One region of the Burkholderia mayonis genome, then DNA from elsewhere that is predicted to be linked to it. Evidence: predicted binding sites of a transcription regulator. Region 1 holds the regulator's gene; each other region holds the start of a gene.
What was found. Region 1 encodes LexA, which represses DNA repair genes until DNA is damaged. Its sites were predicted from a motif close to ACTGTATNNNNATACAGT; they were not measured.
Positions count from the first base shown of each region.

Region 2: a site for LexA is predicted at 4,482-4,499, ahead of dinB (DNA polymerase IV). Genes of this name have one in related genera too.
Region 3: a site for LexA is predicted at 2,417-2,434, ahead of recA (recombinase RecA). Genes of this name have one in related genera too.
Region 4: a site for LexA is predicted at 4,380-4,397, ahead of WS70_RS26545 (CppA family protein). Genes of this name have one in related genera too.

Region 1 is NZ_CP013386.1:1,717,581-1,724,965, reverse strand. Features, by position in the region: gene WS70_RS08665 (sulfate/molybdate ABC transporter ATP-binding protein) at 1-696, opposite strand, end outside; gene cysW (sulfate ABC transporter permease subunit CysW) at 710-1,684, opposite strand; gene cysT (sulfate ABC transporter permease subunit CysT) at 1,681-2,574, opposite strand; gene WS70_RS08650 (sulfate ABC transporter substrate-binding protein) at 2,707-3,744, opposite strand; gene lexA (transcriptional repressor LexA) at 4,010-4,657, shown strand; gene WS70_RS08635 (hypothetical protein) at 4,724-5,050, shown strand; gene WS70_RS08630 (DUF2939 domain-containing protein) at 5,090-5,833, shown strand; gene WS70_RS08625 (universal stress protein) at 6,142-6,636, opposite strand; gene nodI (nodulation factor ABC transporter ATP-binding protein NodI) at 6,866-7,385, shown strand, end outside.
Region 2 is NZ_CP013386.1:1,350,478-1,357,862, forward strand. Features, by position in the region: gene WS70_RS06735 (nitrate reductase subunit alpha) at 1-894, opposite strand, end outside; gene WS70_RS06740 (NarK family nitrate/nitrite MFS transporter) at 1,151-2,536, opposite strand; gene WS70_RS06745 (MFS transporter) at 2,578-3,858, opposite strand; tRNA gene WS70_RS06750 (tRNA-Met) at 4,062-4,138, shown strand; gene dinB (DNA polymerase IV) at 4,509-5,669, shown strand; gene WS70_RS06760 (M3 family metallopeptidase) at 5,829-7,385, opposite strand, start outside.
Region 3 is NZ_CP013386.1:854,214-861,598, forward strand. Features, by position in the region: gene WS70_RS04295 (sensor histidine kinase) at 1-1,551, opposite strand, end outside; gene WS70_RS04300 (response regulator transcription factor) at 1,575-2,318, opposite strand; gene recA (recombinase RecA) at 2,524-3,594, shown strand; gene recX (recombination regulator RecX) at 3,594-4,547, shown strand; gene WS70_RS04315 (DUF2889 domain-containing protein) at 4,802-5,413, shown strand; gene sucC (ADP-forming succinate--CoA ligase subunit beta) at 5,477-6,658, shown strand; gene sucD (succinate--CoA ligase subunit alpha) at 6,801-7,385, shown strand, end outside.
Region 4 is NZ_CP013387.1:1,774,802-1,782,186, reverse strand. Features, by position in the region: partial or broken gene WS70_RS26580 (aminotransferase class V-fold PLP-dependent enzyme) at 1-185, shown strand, start outside; gene WS70_RS26575 (cytochrome b) at 474-1,007, opposite strand; gene WS70_RS26570 (ArsR/SmtB family transcription factor) at 1,484-1,831, shown strand; gene WS70_RS26565 (YeeE/YedE family protein) at 1,821-2,255, shown strand; gene WS70_RS26560 (DUF6691 family protein) at 2,257-2,679, shown strand; gene WS70_RS26555 (GNAT family N-acetyltransferase) at 2,780-3,289, shown strand; gene WS70_RS26550 (DUF3079 domain-containing protein) at 3,576-3,788, opposite strand; gene WS70_RS26545 (CppA family protein) at 4,097-4,369, opposite strand; gene WS70_RS26540 (copper chaperone) at 4,761-5,537, opposite strand; gene WS70_RS26535 (tyrosinase family protein) at 5,551-7,095, opposite strand; gene WS70_RS26530 (hypothetical protein) at 7,217-7,385, opposite strand, start outside.

The DNA of each region.
Region 1 (7,385 bases):
GAACGCGCTTTGCGGATGGTCGTAGACGTCCTGCGGGCTGCCGACCTGCTCGACGCGGCCGTGATCGAGCACGACGATCCGGTCGGCCACTTCGAGCGCCTCTTCCTGATCGTGCGTGACGAAGATCGTCGAGATATGCAAGTCGTCGTGCAGCCGGCGCAGCCAGCTACGCAGTTCCTTGCGCACCTTCGCGTCGAGCGCGCCGAACGGCTCGTCGAGCAGCAGCACCTTCGGCTCGACGGCGAGCGCGCGCGCAAGCGCGATCCGTTGCCGCTGGCCGCCCGACAGCTCGGATGGATAGCGCTGCGCAAGCCAGTCGAGCTGCACGAGCGACAGCAATTCGTGCACCTTCTCGCGGATCGCGGCCTCGCTCGGCCGCTCGCGGCGCGGCTTCACGCGCAGCCCGAACGCGACGTTCTCGAACACCGTCATGTGCCGGAACAGCGCGTAGTGCTGGAACACGAAGCCGACCTGCCGCTCGCGCGCGCCGACCGACGCGACGTCGAGCCCTTGCAGCACGACCTGCCCCGAATCCGCGTGCTCGAGGCCCGCGATCACGCGCAAGAGCGTCGTCTTGCCGCAGCCGGACGGCCCGAGGAGCGCGACGAGCTCGCCCGCGGGAAAGTCGAGCGTGACGTCGTCGAGCGCGGTGAAGTCGCCGAAACGCTTGTGCAGGTTACGAACGGTGATGCCCATCTGGTTTGCCTCTTTACGAAATCGACGAAGTGACGGCGGCGCTCGGATGCGCGGCGGGCGCGGCGTCGCGGCCGTCCGCGAGTGCGGCGGACAGCCGCCGCTCGGCGAAGAGCTTGAGCGCGAGCGTGACGAGCGCGAGGAGCGCGAGCACCGACGCCACCGCGAACGCGGCCGCGAAGTTGTACTCGTTGTAGAGAATCTCGACGTGCAGCGGCATCGTGTCGGTCTGGCCGCGGATGTGGCCGGACACCACCGACACCGCGCCGAACTCGCCCATCGCGCGCGCGTTGCAGAGGATCACGCCGTACAGCAGGCCCCACTTCACGTTCGGCAGCGTCACGCGGCGGAAGATCTGCCAGCCGGACGCGCCGAGCACGCGCGCGGCCTCCTCCTCGTCGGAGCCCTGCGCCTGCATCAGCGGGATCAGCTCGCGCGCGACGAACGGGAACGTGACGAAGATCGTCGCGAGCACGATGCCCGGCACCGCGAAGATGATCTGCACGTCGTGCGCCTGCAGCCAGGGCCCGAGCCAGCCCTGCGCACCGAACAGCAGCACGTAGACGAGGCCCGAGATCACGGGCGACACCGAGAACGGCAAGTCGATGAGCGTCGTCAGGAGCGCACGGCCCTTGAATTCGAACTTCGCGATCGCCCACGACGCGCACACGCCGAACACGAGATTGAGCGGCACCGCGATCGCGGCGACGATCAGCGTCAGCTTGATCGCCGACCACGCATCCGGATCGGCGAGCGATTCGAGATAGAAATCGAAGCCCTTGCGTAGCGCCTCGAAGAACACGGCGGCGAGCGGCACAACGAGAAAGAGCGCGAGAAACACGAGCGCCGTGCCCGTGAGCAGCCAGCGCACCGCGCGCGGCTCGCTGACGGGGTCGAGGCGGCGGGCGCGCGCATTCGCGTCGGCGGCGGCGGCGCGGCGCGGATCGACGGGCGCGGCGGCGGCGCGGGTCTGAACGACGTCGTGGCTCATCGCGCGCCTCCGAGGGCCGTCGCCGCGTGCGCCGCCGGCGCCGGGCCGCTTGCGCCGCGGCTCGTGCGGCGCTGCAGATACCACTGCAGCGTGTTGATGAGGAGCAGCATCACGAACGACACGACGAGCATCACGACGGCGAGCGCCGTCGCGCCCGCATAGTCGTACTGCTCGAGCTTCGTGATGATGAGGAGCGACGTGATCTCCGACTTCATCGGCACGTTGCCTGCGATGAAGATCACCGAGCCGTATTCGCCGAGCGCGCGCGCGAATGCGAGCGCGAAGCCCGTCAGGAGCGCGGGCGTCACGGCGGGCAGCACGACGCGCCGGAACGTGAGCCAGCGCGACGCGCCGAGGCACGCGGCCGCTTCCTCCTGCTCGCGCTCGAAGTCCTCGAGCACCGGCTGCACGGTGCGCACGACGAACGGCAGGCCGATGAACGTCAGCGCGACGAGCACGCCGAACGGCGTGAACGCGATCTTGATGCCGAGCGGCGCGAGATAGCTGCCGATCCAGCCGTTCTGTGCGTAGACGGCCGCGAGCGAGATGCCCGCGACCGACGTCGGCAGCGCGAACGGCAAATCGACGATCGCGTCGACGAGCCGCTTGAGCGGAAACGCGTAGCGCACGAGCACCCATGCGACGAGAAAGCCGAACACCGCGTTGACGAGCGCGCCGCCCAACGCGGCCGAGAACGTCAGCCGGTACGACGCGAGCACGCGCGGCGACGTCGTCGCCGCGACGAACTGATCCCAGGTGAGCGTCGCCGTCTTCAGAAAAGTGGCGGCGAGCGGAATCAGCACCACGAGGCTCAGATAGGCCAGCGTGATGCCGAGCGTCACGCCGAATCCGGGCAGCGCGCTCGGCTTGCGGAAGGTGAACGTCGTCATGCGGAATGCTCTTCCAGGGTGATGCACATGGGTTCAACGGCTTGACGGACGCGCGATGCCGCCGCGTCCGTCAGCCCGATGTCGTTGTATCGCGGAACGGCGCGCCGATCGCGGCGCGCCGCCCGCCGTCGCTCATTGCGGCTTGTAGATCGAATCGAACACGCCGCCGTCGGCGAAATGCGTCTTCTGCGCATGGGTCCAGCCGCCGAACGTGTCGTCGACCGTATACAGCTTCAGCTTCGGGAACTGCTTCGTGAGCGTGGCCGGCACGTCCTTCGAGCGCGGCCGGTAGTAGTTGCGCGCGGCGATCTCCTGCCCTTCCTTGCTGTACAGGAAGTTCAGGTACGCGTCCGCGAGCCTGCGCGTGCCCTTCTTGTCGACCACCTTGTCGACGACCGCGACGGGCGGCTCCGCGAGAATGCTCGCCGACGGCACGACGATCTCGAACTTGTCGGCGCCGAATTCCTTGATCGACAGGAACGCCTCGTTCTCCCACGCGATCAGCACGTCGCCGATCCCGCGCTGCACGAAGCTCGTCGTCGCGCCGCGCGCGCCCGAATCGAGCACGCCCGCGTTCTTGTACAGCTTCGAGACGAAATCCTTCGCCGTCTGCGCATCGCCGCCCGGCTTGTGCTGCGCGTACGCCCAGGCGGCGAGGTAGTTCCAGCGCGCGCCGCCCGACGTCTTCGGGTTAGGCGTGACGATCGACACGCCCGGCTTCGTGAGGTCGTCCCAGTCCTTGATTCCCTTCGGATTGCCCTTGCGCACGAGGAACACGATCGTCGACGTGTACGGCGACGCGTTGTCCGGCAAGCGCTTCTGCCAATCCCTGTTGACGAGGCCCTTGTTCGCGAGCGCGTCGATGTCGTACGCGAGCGCGAGCGTCACGACGTCGGCCTGAAGGCCGTCGAGCACCGAGCGCGCCTGCGCGCCCGAGCCGCCGTGCGACTGCTTGAAGTTCACCGTTTCGCCCGTCTTCGCCTTCCACTCCTTGCCGAACGCCTGATTGACGTCCTGATAGAGCTCGCGCGTCGGATCGTACGAGACGTTCAGGAACGTCGTGTCCGCGAGCGCCGGCGTGAGCGCGCCGAGCGCCGCCGTCGCGCCGAGCGCGAGTGATGCGATGAGACGACGTATGCCGCCCGCCAGCCCCGTGTTGCGCTTGACCATCCGTTGTTCTCCGTAGGGGTCGTTGTTTGTGATGTTGGGCCAGTCTAACGAACAGGTTTCATCATTAAAAATAATCGTTCCTCATTTTTTAATACTCAAAAGTGGTAACGATTGCTCGATCGATGGCTATCGCGGCCGAAGCGGCGCTGTGACGCAGCCGGATCGCGGCGGAATCGCCGTGATAGCGCCGAATTTCAAGTAACGCTTGAATTTCCCCGGACACTGTATAAAAATACAGCTCACTGTCTATCCATACAGTCATGTCATGATCAAACTCACCGCCCGTCAGCAGCAAGTATTCGACTTGATTCGTCGCGCGATCGAGCGCGACGGCTTTCCGCCCACTCGCGCGGAAATCGCCGCCGAGCTCGGCTTCAGCTCGCCGAACGCAGCCGAGGAGCACTTGCGGGCGCTCGCGCGCAAGGGCGTAATCGAGCTGGCGGCGGGCGCGTCGCGCGGCATTCGCCTGATCGGCGTCGAAGATTCGCCGCACCAGTTGACGCTGCCGCACGCGGCGCTGATGCAACTGTCGCTGCCGCTCGTCGGCCGCGTCGCGGCCGGTAGCCCGATCCTCGCGCAGGAGCACATCTCGCAGCACTACGCATGCGATCCCGCGCTCTTCTCGAGCAAGCCCGACTACCTGCTGAAGGTGCGCGGCCTGTCGATGCGCGACGCCGGCATCCTCGACGGCGATCTGCTCGCCGTGCAGAAGCGGACCGAGGCGAAGAACGGCCAGATCATCGTCGCGCGGCTCGGCGACGACGTCACGGTCAAGCGCCTGATGCGCCGGCCCGGCGGCGTCGAGCTGATCGCCGAGAACCCCGATTACGAGAACATCTTCGTGAAGGCCGGCAGCGCGGAATTCGCGCTCGAAGGCGTCGCCGTCGGGCTGATCCGCCCGGGCGAATTCTGACCGCCACGCAGCCCGCCCGCGGCACCGCCCGTCTTTCCCGCCATTCGACTGGATCTGGAGAACCCTATGGAACGCCTCGCCCGCTTGCTGCCCTTCCGCCAATTCGGCCGCCTGCGCCATCTGCGCGGACGCACGCCGTGTGCGCCACTCGTCGCCGCCCAGCTGCGCAGCGAGGGCGACGCGCAGACGTCGCTGCTGCCGTCCGCACTGCCGGCATTCGCGCGCGTGTCGCTGAACGGTTCGCTCCATCACGCGGAACCCGAGCGGCGCGCGCCGGTTCGTGTCTATCACGGGCCGTCGCGCTTCATCATGGTCGGCACGGTCGATGCGATCTGCCGGATGATCGATCGCTGCATCGCCGAGGAACATTCACTGACGCAACAAGGTCTCTGATCTTCGGAGCCCGTTCGTCCGTCTCGTCGTGGAGGCCGTTTGAATTCTGCCGTGCGCCCGCAAAGGCGATTCCTGAAGCCGGTTTCGATCGTCGTCGCGCTTGTCGTCGCCGCGGTGGCGATCGTCTATGCGTATGCGTCGCCCTATCTCGCGCTCAGGCAGATGAAGCAGGCGATCGATGCGCGCGATGCGCAGGCGATCAGCACCTACGTCGATTTCCCCGCTTTGCGGATCAGCCTGAAGCAGCAGCTCACCGACGAATTGATGCGGCGCATCGACGCGCAAAAGCGCGACAATCCGCTCGCAATCATCGGCGCGCTGATCGGCTCGGCGCTTGTCGGCCCGCTCGTCGATGCTTACGCGACGCCCGACGGCGTCGCCGCGCTGATGAACGGCTTGCCGCCGCGCACGCAATCCGGACAACGGCCACCCGAGTTGAATCGACCCGCCGATCAAGCGGCGAGCCAGGCAGCGCCGGTCGCGTCTGCAGCGAGCGCGTCGGCGGGTAGCCCAGGCAATTCAGTTGCCGCGTCAAGCGACGCGACGCCTGCCGCAAGCAAAACGGCGGCGCAAGCCGCGCCGTTGCCCGTATCCGGTACGCCGTCCGCCGCCGCGAGTTCGCCATCCGGCACGTCACCGCAGACGAGCGCTGCCTACCGGCGCTTCGACGAATTCGTCGTCACGTATCGCCGCGACGACGGCAGCGCGCGCTATGCCGCGATCTTTCGCCGCAGCGGACTCTTCGGTTGGAAATTGTCGGCAGTCAATTTGCACGACGAGTGAATTTGAATCGGCCCGTCGGCCGCACGCCGCGTAAAGCATGCGTGAATGCCGGGCCCGGCGCATGCGTGCGGAAACGGCGGCGATTCAGCGGTCATTTCAAACGATACGAAACGAACCGCCGGAACCAGTCAGCCTTGCTGCTTGGCAAATCGGCTGGAACCGGTTCGATTCGTCACCCGATTAACCGATGGCGAAATGACCCGATGGTGGACATCGGCGATCAAGCGAAGCGACAAATATCGGCCGCGCCCCCGCGCGGTCGATATACGCTCCGTAGCGCCATGCGCCGATGTGTGTCGGTGGCGTAGTCAGCGTCCGGCCGTCGCCGCCGTTGCGTCCTTCGCGCTTTCAGCCTTCTGCTCCGCCGGCGACGAGCACGCGACCAGAATGCTGCACGACACGCGATCGAGCAGTTGCGTGTTGCCCGACCCCATCCACCACCGCGACAAACCGCTGCGGCAGCGATGGCCGACCACGACGAGATCGACGTTGAGCTTCGTCGCGAGATTCGCGATCTCGTCGATCGGGTAGCCGAACGCGAAATGCCCCTGCGCCTGCACGCCATGCTCGGTCAGCCAGTCGACACCCTCTTGCAAGATCTCGCGTGCGGTTTCCTCGAAGCGGCTGCACGCGACGTCGGTCAGCAAGCCGGCGCTTTGCGCGATGCTCGAGCGCATGTCGACGACCGACAGCAAGTGTGTTTCGGCTTTCAGTTCGAGCGCCAGATCGGCGCCGCATCTCAATGCCTTGCGGCCCTCGAGCGTACCGTCGTAGCACAGCAGAATTTTTTTATAGCTAGCCATCTTGGCCTCCCTAATGCGCGACCAGCGCACGAACCCATCATGCTGCGCCGCAATTCCAGATGCAAGCGCTGGAAAACGCTGATTCGCCCCGCACCGCGAACGCGCGATGATGCGATGCACGAAGCCGAGCAATGTGCGCTGTGACGAGGCAAGCGCGCTGAAGCGATGCGATCGATGCACTAGAATGGCCCGTTCGTGTTGCACGATTCCAATCGATATTCACTTGCCCATGTCCGTCGCACCGATCGATTTTCAGGCAGTCGAGAAACACTACGACGGCAAGCTCGTCGTCAACGGCTTGTCCTTTCACGTGCAGCCCGGCGAATGCTTCGGCCTGCTCGGCCCGAATGGCGCCGGCAAGACCACGACGCTCAAGATGCTGCTCGGCATCACGTATCCGGACGCAGGCTCGATCAGCCTGTGCGGCGAACCCGTGCCGTCTCGCGCGCGGCATGCGCGGCGTCGCGTCGGCGTGGTGCCGCAGTTCGACAACCTCGATCCCGACTTCACCGTCCGCGAGAACCTGGTGGTATTCGCCCGCTACTTCGGGCTCGCCGCACGCGAGGCGCGCTCGCTCGTGCCATCGCTGCTCGAGTTCGCGAAGCTCGAGAACAAGGCCGACGCGCGGGTGAGCGAGCTGTCGGGCGGGATGAAGCGGCGGCTCACACTGGCGCGCGCGCTCGTCAACGATCCCGACGTGCTCGTGCTCGACGAGCCGACGACGGGCCTCGATCCGCAGGCCCGGCATC
Region 2 (7,385 bases), 370 kb from region 1:
CTTCGGCGCGAGCCAGATGTCGCCGAACTTGACCATCTCGCCGTAGTCGGACGAGATCGCGACCGTCTTCGTCCCCTTGTAGCGGACCTCGGTGTAGAAGTGCGCGTCGGGGGTGCGCGTCTGCGGCACGTTCGAGCCCCAGACGAGCAGGTAGCTCGAGTTGTACCAGTCGGCCGATTCGGGCACGTCGGTCTGCTCGCCCCACACCTGCGGGCTCGCGGGCGGCAGGTCGCAGTACCAGTCGTAGAACGACAGGCACGCGCCGCCGATGAGGCTCAGATAGCGCGCGCCCGCCGCGTACGACACCATCGACATCGCCGGAATCGGCGAGAAGCCGACGACGCGATCCGGCCCGTAGCGCTTGATCGTGTACGCGTTCGCGGCGGCGATGATCTCGGTCGCGGTGTTCCAGTCCGCGCGCACGAAGCCGCCGAGGCCGCGCACGCTCTTGTAGCGGCGCGCCTTCTCGGGATTCTGGCTGATCGATTCCCATGCGGCGATCGGGTCCATCGTCTTGCGCGCCTCGCGCCACATCTCCATCAGGCGGCCGCGGATCATCGGGTATTTGACGCGCTGCGCGGAGTAGACGTACCAGCTGTACGACGCGCCGCGCGGGCAGCCGCGCGGCTCGTGATTCGGCAGGTCGGCGCGGGTGCGCGGATAGTCGGTCTGCTGGGTTTCCCACGTGATGAGGCCGTTCTTCACATAGACCTTCCACGAGCAGGAGCCGGTGCAGTTCACGCCGTGCGTCGAGCGGACGATCTTGTCGTGCTGCCAGCGGCTGCGGTAGCCGTTTTCCCAGCGCCGATCCTCGTCGACGACGGCGCCGTGGCCGTCGGAGAACGTGGATTTCACGCGCGACATGAACTTCAGCCGATCCAGAAAATGACTCATCGTGTGTTTCTCCAAGGGCATCCGCGGTCGCCCCAGGGTGCTGCGAATGCTTGTGTCAGGGGACACTCCGAGATTACGGCGCGTGCGCTTGCGCGCCCATTCGCCGATGGAGCGGGAAAGGGGAGGGAAAAGAACTAGTTCGAAAGAACTAGAGGGCGCGATGCGCCCTCGTGAAATGCGGGTTGGATGCAGCCACGCGAATGCGGCCGCGTGTCGCAGCGCGCCGCATCCGGAAACGGTCGGCGTCAGCGCGCGTTCAGCACGGCATCGACGCGTTGCGGCGCGCGTAGAACCACCACGTGATCGCGACGCACGACACGTAGAACACGATGAAGCACGCGAGCGCGGGCACGGCCGAACCTGTCATGTCGAGCGACGTGCCGAAGCTCTTCGGAATGAAGAAGCCGCCGTATGCGCCGATCGCGCCCGAGAAGCCGAGCACCGCGGCCGATTCCTTGCCGGCGTCGAGGAGCGCCTGCTTCTGCGCGGCTTCGTCCTGGCCCTGCGCGGCGCGCTGCCGCTCGGTCAGGAAGATCACCGGGATCATCCGGAACGTCGAGCCATTGCCGATGCCCGTCAGCGCGAACAGCACGATGAACATCGAGAGGAAGCCCGCGAAGTTGCCCGCGTCGCCGTCCGCCGGCAGGAACGCGATGACGCCCGCGACCGCCGCGATCATCGCGGCGAACGTCCAGAACGTGACGCGCGCGCCGCCGATCCGGTCGGACACCCAGCCGCCGACGGGCCGCATCAGCGCGCCAGCGAGCGGGCCGATGAACGCGTAGGCGGTCGGGTTCACGTTCGGGAAGAGCGCCTTCGTGAGGAGCGCGAAGCCGGCGGAGAAGCCGATGAACGAGCCGAAGGTGCCGACGTACAGCCAGCACATCAGCCAGTTGTGCAGCCGGCGGAAGATCACCGCCTGCTCGGCGAACGACGCCTTCGCGTCGGCGATGTCGTTCATCCCGAACCACGCGGCGAGCGTCGCGACGACGATGAACGGCACCCACACGAAGCCCGCGTTCTGCAACCACAGGTTCGTCGTCGTGCCGTGCGCGACAGCGGTTTGCGGATCGCCTGCGAGCGCGCCGAAGATGCCGGCCGAAATCACGAGCGGCGTGACGAACTGCACGACCGACACGCCGAGGTTGCCGATCCCCGCGTTGAGCCCGGTCGCGAGCCCCTTTTTCGCCTTCGGGAAGAAGAAGCTGATGTTCGCCATCGACGAACTGAAGTTCGCGCCGCCGAAGCCGCACAGAAGCGCGAGGATGAGGAGCGTCGGATAGCCCGTGCCCGGATCGCGCAGCGCGAAGCCCATCCCGAGCGCAGGGATCAGGAGGGTCGCGGTCGAGATCGCGGTGAAGCGGCGGCCGCCGAAGATCGGCACGAGAAAGGAGTAGAAGATGCGCAGCGTCGCGCCCGAGAGCGCGGGCAGCGCGGTGAGCCAGAACAGCTGGTTCTTGCCGAAGTGAAAGCCCGCGCGATCGAGATTGACGACGACGACGCTCCACAGCGACCAGACGACGAACGCGAGCATCAGCGCGGGAATCGAGATCGCGAGGTTGCGCCACGCGACGGGGCGCCCCTTGGCTTGCCAGAAGGCCGGGTTTTCGGGATCCCAGCGCACGAGTAGAGAAGTGGACATGATCGAATCCGTTGAGTGAACGAAGGTGACGAAGAAGGCGCTCACGCGGAGCGGGCGGCGAGCACGCGCTGGTCGTGCGCCGCACGCTCGGCGCGGAAGCTGAAGTACATCCAGACGAGGCTCACGCTGACGGCGCCGTAGAGCAGCATGAAGCAGGTCGAGCGAACGCCCGTCAGGTCGACCAGCGCGCCGAACAGGATCGGCAGCGCGAAGCCGGCGAGGCCGCCCGCGAGGCCGACGACGCCCGACACCGCGCCGATGTCGTCCGGGAACTCGTCGGCGATGAACTTGAAGACCGACGCCTTGCCGACCGCCATCGCGATGCCGACCGCGAACAGCAGCACGGTGAACGCGACGGGCGTGTGGCCGAGATGGAAGCCGAGCGGGCCGTGCGCCGCATGGATCGTGAAGTCGGTCGGCGGGTAGCTGAGGATGAAGAACGTGACCCAGCAGACCCACATCACCCACCACGTGGTGCGATAGGCGCCGTAGCGGTCGGACAGCCAGCCGCCGATCGCGCGGAGCACGCCGCCCGGCAGCGAGAAGCACGCGGCGAGGAACGCGGCCGACTGGATGCCGAAGCCGTATTCGCCGACGTAGTATTGCGTGAGCCAAAGCGACAGCCCGACGTAGCCGCCGAACACGACCGAGTAGTACTGCGAGTAGCGCCACACACGCGGATTCTTCAGCACGCGCAGCTGCGCGCGCAGCGACGTCGCGTTCGTCGAGCGGTGCGCGGGATCGGTCGCGGAGAACACCCAGAAGAGGAGCGCCATCACGAGCATCGCGATCGAATAGACACGCGGCACGATGGTCCACGTGCCCGCCGCCGCGATGAGCGCGGGCGCGACGAACTTGTTGACGGCGGCGCCCGAGTTGCCGGCGCCGAACACGCCCATCGCGAGGCCCTGGCGCGCCTTCGGGAACCAGCGCGCGACGTACGGCGTGCCGACCGAGAACGAGCCGCCCGCGAGCCCGACGAAGAGGCCGAGCACGAGGAACTGCCAGAGCTGGGTCGCATACGAGATCAGCCAGATCGGCACGACGGTGACGAGCATCAGGATGAAGAACACGATGCGGCCGCCGTAGCGGTCGGTCCAGATGCCGAGCGGCACGCGGATCAGCGATCCGGTGAGCACTGGCATCGCGGCGACGAGGCCAAATTCGGTGTCGTTCAGGCCGAGGGTCTTCTTGAGCGGAATGCCGAGGATCGCGAACATCATCCAGACGGCGAAGCACAGCGTGAATGCGATCGTGCTCGATGCGAGCACGGGCATCGCGCGCTTGTCGAGCGATGCGGGAGGAGCGGAGGTTGCAGCCATGATGATTCTCTCGAGACGAGGAGGAGCGTCTCAAGAGTAGGGATGCGCGATGCGCTTGCCTATTCGCCGGGAGAACGGGCGCGCCTGCGTCGCTGGGTCGACCGGACTAGTTCGATCGGCGGGGGCGCGGCGGCATGTGTGACAATTGTTTGAAATAAGATTTGACGCGTCCGCTTAAAACCCATATACTTTTATTTCTTTGACGCGGGGTGGAGCAGTCTGGCAGCTCGTCGGGCTCATAACCCGAAGGTCGTAGGTTCAAATCCTACCCCCGCAACCAAATTCGGCGATGTCCACGCGCAAATGACCGATGCGCGAGTCGTCAAAACAAAAACCCGGCTTTCGAGCCGGGTTTTTGTTTTTCCGCGGCCGGTTTCGCCTCTCGCACATCGCGTCTTTCGATGTCGAACGGGCGGTGCGTCATCTCGTCGGGTTCTCGTTGCCCAGCAAGCGATGCACTCGGATCGGCGCATGGCCCCCGACTTTCTCTGCATCGGACTCTTGCGCGCTGTCACAACGTTGTTGCGTGCCCGAAGCATCGCGGACATCGTATTCAAAGCGGCGCGGTCTGCGCCCCGGCGCATGCGCGGTGCGCAATGACGCACCGCGCAGTTGAAACGCGCACTGTGTTTTTGTACAGTATCGGCACCTTGGACAAGCCGACGCCTTCCTCCGACACGCTTCCGCCGCCTTCGGGCGACGCGGCTCCGTTCGCGCGCAAGATCATCCATTGCGATTGCGACTGCTTCTACGCGTCGGTCGAGATGCGCGACGATCCGTCGCTGCGCGGCCGCCCGCTCGCGGTCGGTGGCCGGCCCGACCAGCGCGGCGTGATCGCGACCTGCAACTACGAGGCGCGCCGCTATGGCGTGCATTCGGCGATGTCGTCGGCGCTCGCGATGCGCAAGTGTCCCGAGCTGCTGATCCTGCCGCCCGCGATGGACAAGTACCGCGCGGCGTCGCGGCTCATCATGGCGATCTATCGCGACTACACGCCCGACGTCGAGCCGCTGTCGCTCGACGAGGCGTATCTCGACGTGAGCCGCGCGACGCGCTGCCAGGGCAGCGGCACGCTGATCGCGCGCGAGATCCGCGAGCGCGTGCGCGATACGGTGGGCGTCACGGTGTCGGCGGGCGTCGCGCCGAACAAGTTCATCGCGAAGATCGCGTCGGACTGGAACAAGCCCGACGGTCTCTTCGTCGTGCGGCCGCACGAGGTCGACGCGTTCGTCGCCGCGCTGCCCGTGCGCAAGCTGCACGGCGTCGGCAAGGTGACGGCCGCGCGGCTCGACAAGCTCGGCATCCGCACGTGCGACGAGCTGCGCGGCTGGTCGCTGTTTGATCTGCATCACGAATTCGGCGCGTTCGGCCGGCGGCTCTACGAGCTCGCGCGCGGCATCGACGAGCGGCCAGTGCGCGCGGACCAGGAGCGCAAGTCGGTGAGCGTCGAGACGACCTACGTCCGGGATCTCGACACGCTCGACCAATGCGCGGCCGAGATCCGGCGATTGACGGTGCTGCTCGACGCGCGGATCGCGCGGGCAGGGGCGGTGCGCTCGATCAGGAAGCTGTATGTGAAGATCCGCTTCGCGGATTTTCAGCGCACGACGGTCGAATGTGTCGCCGACGCGACCGATGCCGAGACGGCGGTCGCGCTGCTCGCGAAAGGGCTGGTGCGCCGCAAGCAGCCGGTGCGGCTGTTGGGCGTCGGCGTGCGGATCGACGAGGACACGGCCGAGCGGCATGGGCAGATCGCGCTCTTCGATGACGAAGACGACGACGGCGAAAACGACACGTCGTCCGGCGCGTGATCGCTCGACGGGCGCGCGCCGCATGAACAAGAGCGGGCGACAAAAAACGGCAGCCCGCCGATGCGGGTTGCCGTTCGTTTCGACTGACGGAGGCTCGATGGGACGCCGCAGCCGGCGGCTCGTGCGACCGTCGGGCTCGCGCGTGCCGCGCCGAGAGCGTTACGCCCGCGCCTGCGCGGCGTCGGCCATCCCGCTATGACGCAGCAGCGCGTCGATGTTCGGCTCGCGGCCGCGGAACGCCTTGAACGAGTCCATCGCCGGACGGCTGCCGCCGACTTCGAGGATCTCGCGCCGGTAGCGCGCGCCCGTCGTCGAATCGAGCACGCTGCCCGCGGAGCCGGCGGCTTCCTCGAATGCCGCGTACGCGTCGGCGGACAGCACTTCCGCCCACTTGTAGCTGTAATAGCCGGCCGCATAGCCGCCCGCGAAGATGTGGCTGAACGTGTTCGGCCAGCGCGAGAACGGCGCCTGCGGGATCACGTGGAAGCGCTCGTTGATCGCGCGCGCGAAGTCGTTGACGCTCGTGTTGTCTGCCGCAGGGGCGTCCGTCGTCGCGTCGACTGCCGCAGGTTCGCCTGTCGGATCGAAGTCGACGTGCAGCAGCATGTCGAACATCGAGAACACGATCTGGCGCAGCGTGCCCAGGCCGCTCTGGAAGTTCTTCGCGGCGAGCATCTTGTCGAAAAGCGCGCGCGGCAGCGGCTCGCCGGTGTCCGTGTGCGACGACATCGACTTCAGCACGTCCCATTCCCAGCAGAAGTTCTCCATGAACTGCGACGGCAGCTCGACTGCGTCCCATTCGACGCCGTTGATGCCCGATACGCCGATCTCGTCGACGCGCGTCAGCATGTGATGCAGCCCGTGGCCGAACTCGTGGAACAGCGTGATCACTTCGTCGTGCGTGAAGCACGCGGGCTTGCCGCCGATCGGCGCGGAGAAGTTGCAGGTCAGATACGCGACGGGCGTCTGGACGCTGCCGTCGCCGCGCTTCGCGCGCGAGCGCGCGTCGTCCATCCACGCGCCGCCGCGCTTGCCTTCGCGCGCGTACAGGTCGAGATAGAACTGCGCGATGAGCGAGCCGTCGCGATTCTCGACGCGGAAGAAGCGCACGTCCTCGTGCCAGACGGGCGCTTCGTCGCGCGCGATCTTCACGCCGAACAGCGTCTCGGCGACGGTGAAGAGGCCCTTCAGCACCGCGGGCTCGGGGAAGTACTGCTTCACCTCGTTCTCGGAGAACGCGTAACGCCGCTCGCGCAGCTTCTCGGCCGCATACGCGACGTCCCACGGCTCGAGCGCCGCGAGGCCGAGCTCGCCCGACGCGAACGCGCGCAGCTCGTCCCAGTCCTTTTCCGCGAACGGGCGTGCGCGTTTCGCGAGATCCTCGAGGAACGCGATCACCTGCTGCGGCGATTCCGCCATCTTCGGCGCGAGCGATACCTCGGCGAAGTCGTGATAGCCGAGCATCTGCGCTTCTTCGCGGCGCAGCGCCAGTTGATCGGCGACGATCGTCGTGTTGTCCCAGTCGGCCTTGCCGTCGCCGTATTGCGGGCCGAGCTCGGACGCGCGCGTCACGTACGCGCGGTACATCGCCTCGCGCATCGCGCGGTTCTCCGCGTATTGCAGCACCGGGAAATACGACGGGAAGTGCAGCGTGAACTTCCAGCCCGCCTTGTCTTCCTTCTGCGCGGCTTCGCGTGCGGCTGCGATCGCATCGGC
Region 3 (7,385 bases), 860 kb from region 1:
GGCTTCTTGCCGTAAGCCAAGGCTCACGCGCACGAGCGTGCCTGCAAGGCGCGGCGACATCTGATACACGTTGTCGTCGATCGTCAGCGTGCCGCCGTGCTGCGCGACGATCTCGCGAACGATCGCGAGGCCGAGGCCGCTGCCGTCGCCTTCGCGGCCGAGGATCCGATAGAAGCGCTCGACGACGTGCTCTCGCTCGTTCGCCGGAATGCCCGGGCCCGTGTCCTCGACTTCGAGATGCACGACGCCCGCCGCGCGGTCGGCGCGTACGCGCACGGTGATGCGGCCGCCCGTCGGCGTGTAGCGGATCGCGTTGTCGATCAGGTTGCCGAGCATCTCGCGCAGCATCACTGGATGGCCGTCGATGCGAAGCGGCCCGGCGTCGTTGTCCGGGCCTTCGTAGCCGAGGTCCATCTGCTTCGCGAGCGCGGCCTGCACCCAGTCGCGCACGGCCTGGCGCGCGAGCGGCGCGATTTCGACGGGCTCGAACATGAGCCCCGTCGCGCGGTTTTCCGCGCGCGCGAGCGCAAGCAGTTGCGTGACGAGCCGCGCGGCCTGCTCGGAGCTCGTCGCGATCTGTTCGAGCGAGCGCGCGACGTCGTCCGGCACTTCGTGGCGCAGCGCGAATTCGGCCTGCGTGCGCAATCCGGCGAGCGGGGTCTTCATCTGGTGCGCGGCGTCGGCGATGAAACGCTTTTGCAGCGTGATGTTCTGTTCGAGGCGCGCGAGCAGGTCGTTGAACGATGTGACGAGCGGCTCGATCTCGGGCGGCGCGCGCTGCGCTTCGACGGGCGATAGGTCGTCCGGGCGCCGGCCGCGGATGTGCGCCTGCAGCGCGGTGAGCGGTGCGAGCCCTCGCGACAGCCCGAACCAGACGAGCAGGATCGCAAGCGGCAGAATCACGAATTGCGGCAGGATCACGCCCTTGATGATGTCGTTCGCGAGCGCGTTGCGCTTGTCGAGCGTCTCGCCGACCTGCACGAGCACGGGCTGCGAGCCCGTCGCGCCCGGCAGTGCGACGGTCGTGTACGCGACGCGCACGTCGTTGCCGCGCAGCAGGTCGTCGCGGAACACGACGACACCGGGCGGCGGGCGGTCGTCGTCGCGCGGCAGCGGCAGGTCGGCTTCGCCCGCGACGAGCTCGCCGCGCGTGCCGAGCACCTGGAAGTACAGGCTGTCGACATTGTCGGCGCGCAGGAAGTCGAGCGTCGTCTGCGGCAGCTTCAGCTCGGCGACGCCGTTCACGGGCGTGATCTGCCGAGCGAGCACGTACGCGTCGGTCTCGAGCGCACGGTCGAACGGGCCGTTCGCGATCGTCTTCGCAACGAGGTAGGTGACGGCGATGCTCATCGGCCATAGCAGCAGGAGCGGCGCGAGCATCCAGTCGAGAATCTCGCCGAACAGCGAGCGGGGGCGGGGGCCTTCGGCGGCGTCGCCTTCGTCCGGCGGCGCGAACGGGTTTTCGTAGCGCGCGTCGCGCGCGGCGTCCGCATCGGTCGCGGCGGTGGCCGGACGGTGCGCGGTGTGCGCGGAATGGGCCGGCGTGGCCATCGGCCGCTCCTTCCTTGGTGGCGTCAGCGCAGCGACTGGCTCGCGGCGGCTTCGGCCGGTTGCGGCGCGGTTGCGTTCGGCGCGTCGTTCGCCGGGGCGGGCGCGGCCTTCTCGAGGCAGTAGCCGAGGCCGCGCACGGTCGTGATCCGCACGCCGCTCGGCTCGATCTTCTTGCGCAGCCGGTGAACGTAGACTTCGATCGCGTTGTTGCTGACTTCCTCGCTCCATTCGCACAGATGATCGACGAGCTGTTCCTTCGATACGAGCCGGCCGATCCGCTGCAGCAGCACTTCGAGCAGGCCGAGTTCGCGCGCGGACAGGTCGAGCACGCGGTCGTTCGCGTAGGCGATCCGGCCGACCTGGTCGAACGACAGCGAGCCGTGCCGCACGACGGTCGGCCCGCCGCCCGCGCCGCGCCGGGTCAGCGCGCGCACGCGCGCTTCGAGCTCGTTCAGCGCGAACGGCTTCGCCATGTAGTCGTCGGCGCCGAGGTCGAGCCCCTTCACGCGCTCGTCGACGCTGTCGGCGGCCGTCAGGATCAGCACGGGCAGGTTCGAATTGCGCGCGCGCAGGCGGCGCAGCACGTCGAGGCCGGGCATCTTGGGAAGGCCGAGATCGAGGATCAGGAGGTCGAACGTCTGCATAGACAAGGCCGTATCGGCCTCGGCGCCGTTCCTCACGTGGTCGACGGCATAGCCCGATTGGCGGAGTGACCGGGTGAGGCCGTCCGCGAGTATGCTGTCGTCTTCGGCGATGAGAATTCGCATGATGCGCAACCGGTTGCCGTCCCGCGGCGATGGCGCTGCGCGCGGCTGTCTCCGAAATATGGGGCGATGCCTGCCCGCAACGCGGGCTTGCACAAACCACTGTTTTTTTATACAGTATCTGCATTCGCGCACCTAACGGCTTGCTGGCCGTGTCAAAGCCGGTGCGTCCGTATCAGACGCTGCTCATCATAGCAAAGGACGATTCATGGAAGAAAGCAAGAAAGGCTCCGGGCTGACTGCCGAAAAGAGCAAGGCGCTCGCCGCCGCGCTCGCGCAGATCGAGAAGCAGTTCGGCAAAGGGTCGATCATGCGGCTCGGCGACGGCGAAGCGGTCGAGGATATCCAGGTGGTGTCCACCGGCTCGCTCGGTCTCGATATCGCGCTCGGCGTCGGCGGCCTGCCGCGCGGCCGTGTGGTCGAAATCTACGGGCCGGAATCGTCCGGCAAGACGACGCTGACGCTGCAGGTGGTCGCCGAGATGCAGAAGCTCGGCGGCACCGCGGCGTTCATCGATGCGGAGCATGCGCTCGACGTTCAGTACGCGTCGAAGCTCGGCGTGAACGTGCCGGAACTGCTGATCTCGCAGCCGGACACGGGGGAGCAGGCGCTGGAAATCGTCGACGCGCTGGTGCGCTCGGGCTCGATCGACATGATCGTGATCGACTCGGTCGCGGCGCTCGTGCCGAAGGCCGAAATCGAAGGCGAGATGGGCGACGCGCTGCCCGGCCTGCAGGCCCGCCTGATGTCGCAGGCGCTGCGCAAGCTGACGGGCTCGATCAAGCGTACGAACTGCCTCGTGATCTTCATCAACCAGATCCGGATGAAGATCGGCGTGATGTTCGGCAACCCGGAAACCACGACGGGCGGCAACGCGCTCAAGTTCTATTCGTCGGTGCGTCTCGACATCCGCCGGATCGGCTCGATCAAAAAGAACGACGAGGTGATCGGCAACGAAACGCGCGTGAAGGTCGTGAAGAACAAGGTGTCGCCGCCGTTCCGCGAGGCGATCTTCGACATCCTGTACGGCGAAGGCATTTCGCGTCAGGGCGAAATCATCGATCTCGGCGTGCAGGCGAAGATCGTCGACAAGGCGGGTGCGTGGTACAGCTATAGCGGCGAGAAGATCGGCCAGGGCAAGGACAACGCGCGTGAATTCCTGCGCGAGAATTCGGAAATCGCGCGCGAGATCGAAAATCGCATTCGCGAGTCGCTCGGCGTTGTCGCCATGCCGCAGGATGGCGGCTCCGAAGCCAAGATCATGGACGAAGAGGAGTAATGCGCAAGCACCGGGAGGGCGCGGATTCGCAGCAGGTAGGGCACAGCGCGCGGACAAGGTCCGCCGACGAGGCCCGCATCGAACGCGAAGCGCGCGCGCCGGTTTCGAGCGAGGGGCGGCCGGCTGGCCGCCCGGCAGCGGGGGCATCCGATGATGCCCTCGTTTCGTTTGGGCGATCGGTTGCGTTCGAATCGGACGATCCGTTCGATTCGAACGAGTCGTTCGACGCGCACGACGTCGCGCGGCGGCGTGCGTCGGCCGGTGTAGCTGGCGCGAACGACGATGCGTCCGGCGGTGGCCGGGCGTTCGGCGGTTTGCGCGCCGGCGGCCGTTCGCGTGCATCGGCGGCATTTTCGGCGGCGGCGGGCGGGGATGAAGCGGCGAGCGACGTCTATACGCGCACGAGCCAGGCCGGGGGCCGGTCGAAGCGGCGGACATCGCCTTTCCGCTTCGATTCGTCCGCGCCCGAAGACGCAGAGCGTTCGTCGGCGTCGCAACGTCCCGCGCGCTCACTGAAAGGGCGTGCGACCGCGTATCTGTCGCGCCGCGAGTACAGTCGCGCGGAACTCGCGCGCAAGCTCGCGCCGTACGTCGAAGAAGGCGACGATCTCGAGTCGCTGCTCGACGCGCTCGAACGGGAGGGCTGGCTGTCCGACGCGCGGTTTGCAGAAAGCCTCGTGCATCGGCGCTCGGCGCGCGTCGGCTCGGCGCGCATCGTCAGTGAGCTGAAGCGACATGCGGTCGGCGACGCGCTCGTCGAGGCCGTCAGCGCGCAATTGCGCGAGAACGAGTTCGAGCGGGCGGAGTCGGTCTGGCGCAAGAAGTTCGGCGCGGCGCCGCAAACACCCGCGGAGCGCGCAAAGCAGGCGCGCTTCCTCGCGATGCGCGGTTTTTCGAGCGTAACGATCGCGAAGCTGCTGAAAGGCGACGTCAACGAATTCGGCGGCGATTGAGCGCGGCGAGCCGGTCTTGCGCGCTCGCGTCCGGCATCGAGCCGACGCTGCAAGCTCAAATGCCTTGCGATAGCCCGGCGAATCAATCGTTACATTGCCATCCGACCACCGACCACCGACCACCGACCACCGACCGCGAACCACCCCAATCCAGCCCCTCAAAATCCCCCGAAGCCCCGCGCGGGGCCAGACCGGGACCGTGCGGCCGGTATGTTAGAATCCACGAGTTTCCCTCTTCGGCTTCACCTTCCCGCATGCCGCTACCCGAGCCCGTACCCCGACAGTTGCGCCATCGCCGCGCAATTCGAGCGGAAGCCTACGAGCGCGCCGACGGCTTGTGGGACATCGAAGCCTGCCTGACCGATCACAAGCCGCGCGACGTCACGCTGGCGTCGGGCGTCAGACCGGACGGCCTGCCGATCCACGAACTCTGGTTGCGCGTGACGATCGATCGCGAACTCACCATCGTCGACGCCGACGCGTCGTCTGACTGGGTGCCCTATCCCGGTCAATGCGAAACCGCCAAACCCGCCTACCGCGTCCTCATCGGACTCAATCTCTTCCGCCATTTCCGTCGCGACGTCTCCCGGCTGCTGTCGGGCGTCGCCGGCTGCTCGCACCTGACCGAGCTGTGCGGGGTGTTGCCGACGGCCGCGATCCAGGCGTTCGCGGGCGACGTATGGGATGTGCGCGAGCAGTTGGGCGGCGAAGCCGACGGGCGCGATCGCGCGGCGGCCGAGCCGCCGTTCCAGCTCGGCCGCTGTCACGCGCTGCGGTTCGACGGGGAAGCGGTTCGGCAGTTCTATCCGCGTTGGTACGGCGCGAGCCGCCCCGCGCGCGAAGGCTCGGACGGTGCGAAGGAATGAGAGCGGACGCTTAAATCGTAAGAAGAAGCGATCGTCAATCGACTTTTTTAGCCAACTCACAGACTGAAGGAATCACGCATGAAGATTCACGAGTACCAGGGTAAGGAAATCCTGCGGAAATTCGGAGTCGCGGTACCGCGCGGCAAGCCGGCGTTCTCGGTGGACGAGGCCGTCAAGGTGGCGGAAGAGCTGGGCGGCCCGGTCTGGGTCGTCAAGGCCCAGATTCATGCGGGCGGCCGAGGCAAGGGCGGCGGCGTGAAGGTCGCGAAGTCGCTCGAGCAAGTGCGCGAATACGCGAACCAGATTCTCGGCATGCAGCTGAAGACGCACCAGACCGGTCCGGAAGGCCAGAAGGTCAACCGTCTGCTGATCGAAGAAGGCGCGGACATCAAGAAGGAGCTGTATGTCGGCATCGTGATCGACCGCGTGTCGCAGAAGGTCGTCGTGATGGCGTCGAGCGAAGGCGGCATGGACATCGAGGAAGTCGCGGAAAAGACGCCGGAAGCGATCCACAAGGTCGCCGTCGAGCCGTCGACGGGCCTGCAGGACGCGGAAGCCGACGATCTCGCGAAGAAAATCGGCGTGCCGGACGCATCGATCCCGCAAGCGCGCGAAATCCTGAAGGGCCTGTACAAGTCGTTCTGGGAAACGGACGCGTCGCTCGCCGAAATCAACCCGCTCGTGCTGACGGGCGATGGCAAGGTGATCGCGCTCGACGCGAAGTTCAACTTCGATTCGAACGCGCTGTTCCGCCATCCGGAAATCGTCGCGTACCGCGATCTGGACGAAGAAGATCCGGCTGAAATCGAAGCATCGAAGTTCGACCTCGCGTACATCTCGCTCGACGGCAACATCGGCTGCCTCGTGAACGGCGCGGGTCTCGCGATGGCGACGATGGACACGATCAAGCTGTTCGGCGGCGAGCCGGCGAACTTCCTCGACGTCGGCGGCGGCGCGACGACCGAGAAGGTCACCGAAGCGTTCAAGCTGATGCTGACGAACCCGGGCCTGAAGGCGATCCTCGTGAACATCTTCGGCGGCATCATGCGCTGCGACGTGATCGCGGAAGGCGTGATCGCGGGCTCGAAGGCCGTGAACCTGAACGTGCCGCTCGTCGTGCGCATGAAGGGCACGAACGAAGACCTCGGCAAGAAGATGCTCGCCGAATCCGGCCTGCCGATCATCTCGGCGGACAGCATGGAAGAAGCGGCGCAGAAGGTCGTCGCCGCGGCTGCGGGCAAGTAACGAGCGCCCGCGCCTGGCGCTGCGCGCCGGGCCCCGATGGGGGCAAGAAAACGCGGGGCAGCCCGGCGTTTTCTTGAGCGCATCATTGAAACGCATGGCGGCGCGGTTTTTCTCGCGACGCCGATCGAACAGAGGTCAATACATGTCGATTCTGATCAACAAAGACACGAAGGTCATCACGCAGGGCATCACCGGCAAGACCGGCCAGTTCCACACGCGCGCCTGCCGTGAATACGCAAACGGCCGCGAAGCGTTCGTCGCGGGCGTGAACCCGAAGCGCGCCGGCGAAGATTTCGAAGGCATTCCGATCTACGCGAGCGTCAAGGAAGCGAAGGCCGAAACCGGCGCGACCGTGTCGGTCATCTACGTGCCGCCCGCGGGCGCCGCTGCCGCGATCTGGGAAGCGGTCGAAGCCGATCTCGATCTCGCGATCTGCATCACGGAAGGCATCCCTGTCCGCGACATGATCGAAGTGAAGGACCGCATGCGCCGCGAAGGCCGCAAGACGCTGCTGCTCGGGCCGAACTGCCCGGGCACGATCACGCCGGACGAACTGAAGATCGGCATCATGCCGGGTCACATCCACCGCAAGGGCCGCATCGGCGTCGTGTCGCGCTCGGGCACGCTGACGTACGAAGCGGTTGCGCAACTGACGGCGCTCGGCCTCGGCCAGTCGTCGGCAGTCGGCATCGGCGGCGATCCGATCAACGGTCTGAAGCACATCGAC
Region 4 (7,385 bases), on a different replicon from region 1:
AGGTCGGGCAGGCGCTGAACGAGCACGGCATCGCGGTGCGCTCCGGACATCACTGCGCGCAGCCGATCTTGCGCCGTTTCGGACTCGAAGCCAGCGTGCGTCCGTCGTTCGTGTTCTACAACACGTGCGACGAAGTCGATGCGATGATCGACGTCGTGCGGCGGCTGGCCGCGCGACGCGCATAAGCCGGCTTCACTTCGCCGCAGGGCTGGATCGGTCGATTCGCACGACTCGACCGACTCGAACGATTCGGCTGCCGCGTCGTCGAACGGCCGAAATCCCGGTCTGCATTTATTTCGTCATACGAAAAAAGACCCGGTTCAGAACCGGGTCGAAGAGAGCGATGCAAGCGGCGAAGACTGGGCCGGCCATGGCCATGCAACCAGCAAGTCCTCATCGCAACGACATCACTCTGCGTGGTCGTTGCGCGTGGGGCGACCGACGTGCAATCGATCGCCGCGCGCGCCTTTCAATCAGATCATCCGTTCGAACGCGCCATCCTTCATCACGAAGCGATGCACGAGCGCCGCGAGCGCGTGCATGCCGATCAGCACGATGAAGAGCGTCGCCGACAGGCTGTGCCATTCGCCGATCGACGCGCCGAGCGAGTGCGGTGCGGCAATGGTCGGAAGCGGCACGACGCCCGCGAGCTTCAGTTGCCACGTGCGGCCGTTCGCGTTCAGCCAGCCGAGCAGCGGCACGGCGATCAGCGCGACATACAGCAGCTTGTGAACCGCGCTCGCGGTGAACGAGAGAAGCGCGCTCTGCCGATGCGCGGGCGGACTGCGGCGCATGAGCGACCACAGTATGCGTGCCGCGATGGCGGCGATCAGCGCGGTGCCGAGCGCGACGTGCCATGCGACGAGGCCGGCGGGCGGCGTCGTGCCATGCACGTCCGGCATCGTCCAGCCGAGCACGAATTGGGCGAGCACGAGCGCGGCGACGCTCCAGTGCAGGAGGCGGCTGAGCGGGTCGTAACGATCTGGGGTTCGGGTGGAGCGTGTCATCGCGCGAATCGTCCTGTGGGGAAAGCCGTTCGTAGGGATCAGCCGGCCGACGTGTCGTGCGTTGCCGGGCCGGACCGATTATCGCGCGCGATTCTTATGGAAATCTTAAGGTCGTGGCGGCGACGAGCCGAATGATCGGTTCGCGCTGTGCAGCGGGCGGCTCAAAGCCAATTCGGCCGGCCCATGTGCGCGGGGTGAGGGGTGTGGACATGTGCGTCGGCGACGGTCTGCTGGGACGCACATCCGCTCGCCGCGAAAAGCGTACTGAGACAGAGCAGGAAAATGAGAATGCGTTTCATATCTTTCTTGCCGGTGCGGCTTCCGAATTCGCTTGCCGCTACTATGACGAGTATGCGCTTAAGGCATGCTTAACGGTCCGGTTCGAACGCCGCGGCACCAGCGCACATTCTTTGCACTGTGCGAATCATTATGTGAGAATATAGAATGTTATTTGATAGATTGATTGGGGTGAAAAGATGCGTGCTGCCGGCTCGTCGATCGACCTGTCCGAAATGCGTGCGTCGGCCGATGCCGCGTGCGCGCTGCTGAAGGTGTTGTCGAATCCTGATCGACTGCTGTTGTTGTGCGAGCTCGCGCAATGCGGCGAGCTGTGCGTGAGCGACATCGAGGCGCGCCTCGACATCCATCAGCCGACGCTGTCGCAACAACTCGCGGTGCTGCGCGACAACGCGCTCGTCGAGACGCGGCGCGACGGCAAGAACATCTACTATGCGCTGGCGAGCGAGCCGGCGATCGCAATCATGTCCGTGCTTTACGAGCAGTTCTGTGCAACGAGCAAGAAGGGGAAGCGTCGTGGCCGTTGATCTTGTTCATTTCACGCCGGGCTTGTCGCTCGCGGGCGGCCTGATGATCGGCGCGGCCGCCGCGCTGCTCGTGTTTTTCGACGGCCGGATTGCCGGCATCAGCGGCATCGTCGGCGGGCTGCTCGCCGGCCGGCGCAGCGATGCCGGATGGCGCGCGGCGTTTCTCGCCGGTTTGATCTCGGCCGCGCTCGTCGCGCATGTGCTCGGCTGGTTCCCGACGCCGGTCGTCGACGCCGGTTGGGCAAGGGTGATCGTCAGCGGCGTGCTGGTCGGCGTCGGTACGCGTTATGCGGGCGGCTGCACGAGCGGACACGGCGTCTGCGGAATCTCGCGCGGTGCGCTGCGTTCGATCGTCGCCACCGCCGTATTCATGACCGCGGGCATTGCGACGGTGTTCGTGCTGCGCCACGTCTTGGGAGGGTGACTTGAGCGTCTTTTTCGCATTCTTGTCGGGCTTGCTGTTCGGCACGGGGCTGCTGCTGTCCGGGATGGCGAATCCCGCGAAGGTGCAGGGTTTTCTCGATCTCGCGGGCGATTGGGATCCGTCGCTCGCGTTCGTGATGGCCGGTGCGATCGCGGTCGGCTCGATCGCGTTCGCGATCGCGAAGCGGCGGGAGCGTTCGCTGCTGGGACTGCCGATGCTGATTCCGCCGCGCGGGTCCGTCACGCTCAGGCTCGTCGCGGGCAGCGCGGCGTTCGGGGTCGGCTGGGGGCTCGTCGGCTTTTGTCCGGGGCCGGCCGTCGTGTCGCTCGGCTTGGGTGGAGCGAAGGCGTTCGGCTTTGTCGCGGCGATGCTGGTCGGGATGGCTGCGTTCGAGTGGAGCGAGCGCGCCAGAGCGAAGCGTTGAGCGACGCGTGTGGCCGGTGTGAGCGTGCACGTGGGGCTCGCCGTGAAAACGCAAGATTGTGTAGGATCGGCTCCTTCTCGTTTTCGATTTCGACTGCCCGATGATCTCGATCCGCCTGCTCGAACCTGCCGATGCATCCGCGTTCAAAGCGTTGCGTCTCGTTGCGATCGACACGTCGCCGACCGCGATCTGGCCGACACGCGCCGAGGAAGCCGCGCGTTCGATCGAGGAAGTGGAAGCGCGGCTCCGGGCATCGGATACGCAGGCGGTTTTCGGCGCGCTGACCGTCGACGGTGAGTTGGCCGCGATCGCCGGCGTGCGCAGGGATGCGCTCGTGCAAGTCGGGCATAAGGCGACGCTTTGGGGTGTGTTCGTCGCGCCCGCGCATCGCGGCAAAGGGCTCGCCCGTCGGCTGATGGGCGCGGCGTTGACGCACGTGTCGCGCGACTGGGGCATCGCGCAGGTCAATCTGTGCGTGAATATCGAGAATGAGCCCGCGAAAGCGCTCTACGCGTCGCTCGGATTCGAGACGTTCGGCGTCGAGCGGCGCGCGATGCGTGTCGGCGATCGGTTTTGCGACGAGCAGCACATGGTTCGAATGTTGCGTTGAGCGCAGTGCTGACGATAAGCGAGACGTATCCGGCCGCATGCACTGTCGACGTGCTTGTTCCGCCGCGGTTCCGCCGCGGTCGTGCGGCGTCCGTTCGCTCGATAAGCGCCGCGCTGAGTTGGTCGTCGCGCTCGCTTCGATCGCTCGAATCAGTCGATGGCCGGCGCGCTCCGGCATCGTCGCCGTCCGATGCACGTTTTCTTGCTTCGCCGGGGCGGGCGATCAACCCGCTGAACGACTCGCATTCACGCCACACGTTCGCGGCGCTTTGTTACGTGAGGCGTTGTCATCGAACGACGGTTTGCGCCAGCCGCTGTTGCTGGGCCGCCGCTTCGTTTTCCTGTTCCCATTCGTACCAGTCGTCGCCAAGCAATTCGATCGGATGCTGCGTCCGGTCGGAACCGTTGCCGCAAGACAGCGCGTCGACCGAGCAATATCGGTCGCATCCCCAGCAGTTGCGTTCAGGGTGCTTCGGATGCAGCGGGAATTTCTTCGCCATGCCGGAGTGCCTCGCAAAGTGCGTTGGAGGGTGTCGCGGCGAGCGATGTCAGGACGGCGCCCTGGTGGGCGGGGTAGACGACTTGGAAAGGCGCGACGCGCGCACGACTTCGTGCGTGGCGAGCTGACAAGGTTTCTGTCGCCGCGACCTGCCCATTCTGTCGATCGGGCGACGGACTTGCCTTGATATTGCGCATCGAATCGCGCGATGCGACGTCGCGTCGCGCAGCGCTACGTTGCGCCATGCCAGCCGATGCCATTTGGCGCCGCCCGGCACCATTCGCGCCAATCGGACGCTCGGCGCGATGCTTACCGGCCTGCGGCGCGTGTGGCGAGGTGCTGGCGGATCAGCGTCAGGTAACGGTCGCCGACCGTGTGATCGGTCTCGGCGCGCCGTGTCGGATAGCGCAGCGAAATCGGCGGCGAGACGCCCAGGTAACGGCAAACGGCGGACAGGTACGGCTTGCGGACGCGCCCCATGCGCAGCGCTGCGCGCTCCACGCGCTCGTCACCGACCTGGCTGCGCAGCCAGACGAGGATTTGACGGTCGGTATCGTTGACGATGCGAACCAGGTGCTCCATCTGACACCTCACTGGTTAAAAATACAGTGCTGTTAATTTATCCAGTATTTCTCGAGCGTGCAACCGTATTAAATGGGGTGCAAACCGGGTCGCGATGGGCGGTCGGAAGCTGGAAATATGCGCCGCGCGAAGCGAAGTCGATGCGGTTGTGAAGTAGCCGGGGAGAGCTGGGCAGAACCGCTTGGCCTAGCGGGAGTGGGTTCTCTTGTGCGTGGGAATTCAGGGGATTTGATGAAGCCGGGACCGGGTGACAGGAAAGTCGTCGGCATCCCGCTTCGATCCTCCGCAGGATTTCATCTCGCCGGGTAACGAAGTTTCAACATGAGCGCGAGCACGGTTCGACGAGGGGGATGTGTCGTGACGGCCCCACCCGGTCAGTCGTCCGCGGACATCATGTCGGCGCGCGCAACAAAGCCAGTCTCGTGCGCACTTTCTCCGCAATGATGCGCACGGCCTTGCCGGGACCGCGGGAGCGCCATGCAGGCGGAGCCGGGCGTTCGAGCCTTTCGGCAAAGATGAAGCACATGACGACGATCGTCGTCAAAACGTGCAACGGTCCTGTCAGCAGCGCAAGCAACATCAGCGCCCAGCAATTCCCGGCGCAGGAGACGCCGCTCGCCAGGCCGAAACGCAGCGCATCGCGATCAGCGGCCATGCCGAACGCCGCGAGGGACGGCCGGCGGTGGCAGACGTTCAGGAACCATTGCTTGGCGGGCGAAAACTGCCAAAGCACCGCCAGCGCGAACCCGAGGCCCACGCGCGTCAGGGGGGGCGGCACGGCCCAGGTGAATGCGATCGCGACGACCTGCAGACCGATCCACGCGGCGATCCAGACAGCCGCATAACCGGCAACGAAGCAGAGCGCAGATCGCATGCGGCGTCGCGCGAAACTGCGCTCCAGGACGTGTCGGAGCGGCGATGCGGCGAGCGGCGCCATCATGGCCGCCACCATCAGCACCGAATCCGATGCGAACTTCGACGGCGAGTTGGACAAGAACGCAAGATGGAGCCATGTCGACAGCGGCAGCCGCCAGTAGTCTCCCGAGATCGAGCAGAGCGCGGGCGGCATCAGGCCGCCCGCGTCGACGAGCAACGCGGACCAGGCGATCAGGCTGATCGACACGGGTACGACGAACGACGCGTCGAGCCGCTGCCCGGCGTGCTTCATCACTGCACTCGCGTCACGTGCTTTGCCGATACACGCTGATGCGGCCGATGCTCACTTGCGATTCTTCCGCCACCGGCGTGAGCGCGACGAGCCGCACGTCGAGTTTGGACAGAGGCAAGGCGCCGGCGAGATGCAGCGCATCGATCATGTGCGAGATTTCGACCACGAACGTCAGGCCGTCGCCCGCGTGCCCCTCCTCGCCCACCACCGTCGCGTTGCTCACGCCGAAGAGGGCGACGCTGCCGGCAAGATGGTCGGGATATTTGGCGGGATCTCCGCCTTCGGGAACGTTGATGTAGACGCTGAGGATCGTGGCGTCGTCGAGGCCGCGGACATTCTCGAGATTCAGGAAGACCCGGTCGGGCGTGGCCGAGGTGGCGGCGGCAGTCTTCGTCAGATTGGCGGATATCTTGCGTTGCACGGCGGCGTCGAGCGTGACGGAAGACCGCGCCTCCGCGCCCTTCACCGCGAGGTTCCGGTCGCTTGCGCCGAACAGTTCGACGATCTTGGGGTCGGTCAAGGCGATGTCCTCCTCGAGCGTTTCGGCCGTGACCTGACCCGTGCGCAGGCGATTCAGGCGAGCGACCGTCAGCGGCGGCGTTTTCGGCGGCGCCGATACATCATCGTAAGCATAGCCGAGCTTCGAAAGGTTGCTCATTTCGCCGGGCGTGTAGGTCCAGTCGTCTCCGTGCGGCATCGGCATTTTGAAAGGCCGCTCGCCTATGAATGCCGGACCTTTCAGCCAATTCACTTTGGTCGGATCGACGTGAGTGGGGGGATGCCTGCGCCAGACTTCCCACAACCGATCGATATTCGCGTGGTGAAGCCAGAAAATCGGGTCCAGTCCTGCGATGTCCGGGTTGGACATCAATCCGGGTTGGCGCGTAAGCGGGTCTCGTCCGCCGACGATGCCATGCACGGCGTCGTGTGGCTGCGTCTCGATACCGCCGTGAATCCCTCTGCTGTGATGGAAGCCCGTGCAGACGCCGCCGAATCCGGGGCCGCCTCCGCTTGCGACGCCTTCGAAATCGGGATCCCCCAGCGCGTTTTGATTGACCAAGCTGATCGGCACGTAGACCTCGCTGTTGTTATACGGGCCGTAGCGCTGCTTCACATAGAGCGGATTGTTGCCTTTGCCGTCCGGCCAGTCGGGCGACGCAAAGGCTTTGGGCAGACGGTCCTCGCCGGGCTCGAAGTAGTTCCAGTAGGGGAGCGCCCAATCCTTGGGGCCGTGCAGCTTGATGACCTCGTCTCGAACGACGGCCTCGAAAGCGAGCAAGTAGCCGCGATGCCAGGGCAGGAAGTACCAGCTGCCGTGCTGACACTGCTTCCAGTAAGCCTGAATGTCGGCGGTGCTGGGCATCCGGTCACGCGAGTCCAGGTAGCCGAGATGGCGCCACAGGCTTTCTTTGAATCCGTGAATGGCCGCGTAGAAACGCCAGCTGTTTCGATCGTCGAGGGCGCGCGACTGCATCGCTTTTACGCCGCGTGCGTACCAGAGAATGGGATCGGCCCAATCGGAACCCAAATTCCAGACGTTTTTACGTAGATATGTCATGCTGATTTCCCCTTTTTAAGTGTGCAGCATGTCGTGATTCGATTGACGAAATCGGATCATCCAAGCGGTAATCGATAAATTAGGATTTATTAAATTTTATAAAAATGAAACGAATGTAAAGTTAGTTGTTCGTCATGGGACGCGTGACGATCCGGCTCGCATGATGCAACGACAGGTATTTGATGAGGCAAAAGATTTGCGCTTCGTTCCTGATTTCCTGAATCGAGCCATCGCCATGAAAATGGTAGTATATTTTTCCCATATTTTCATACGTGAATGAGGCATTGCTG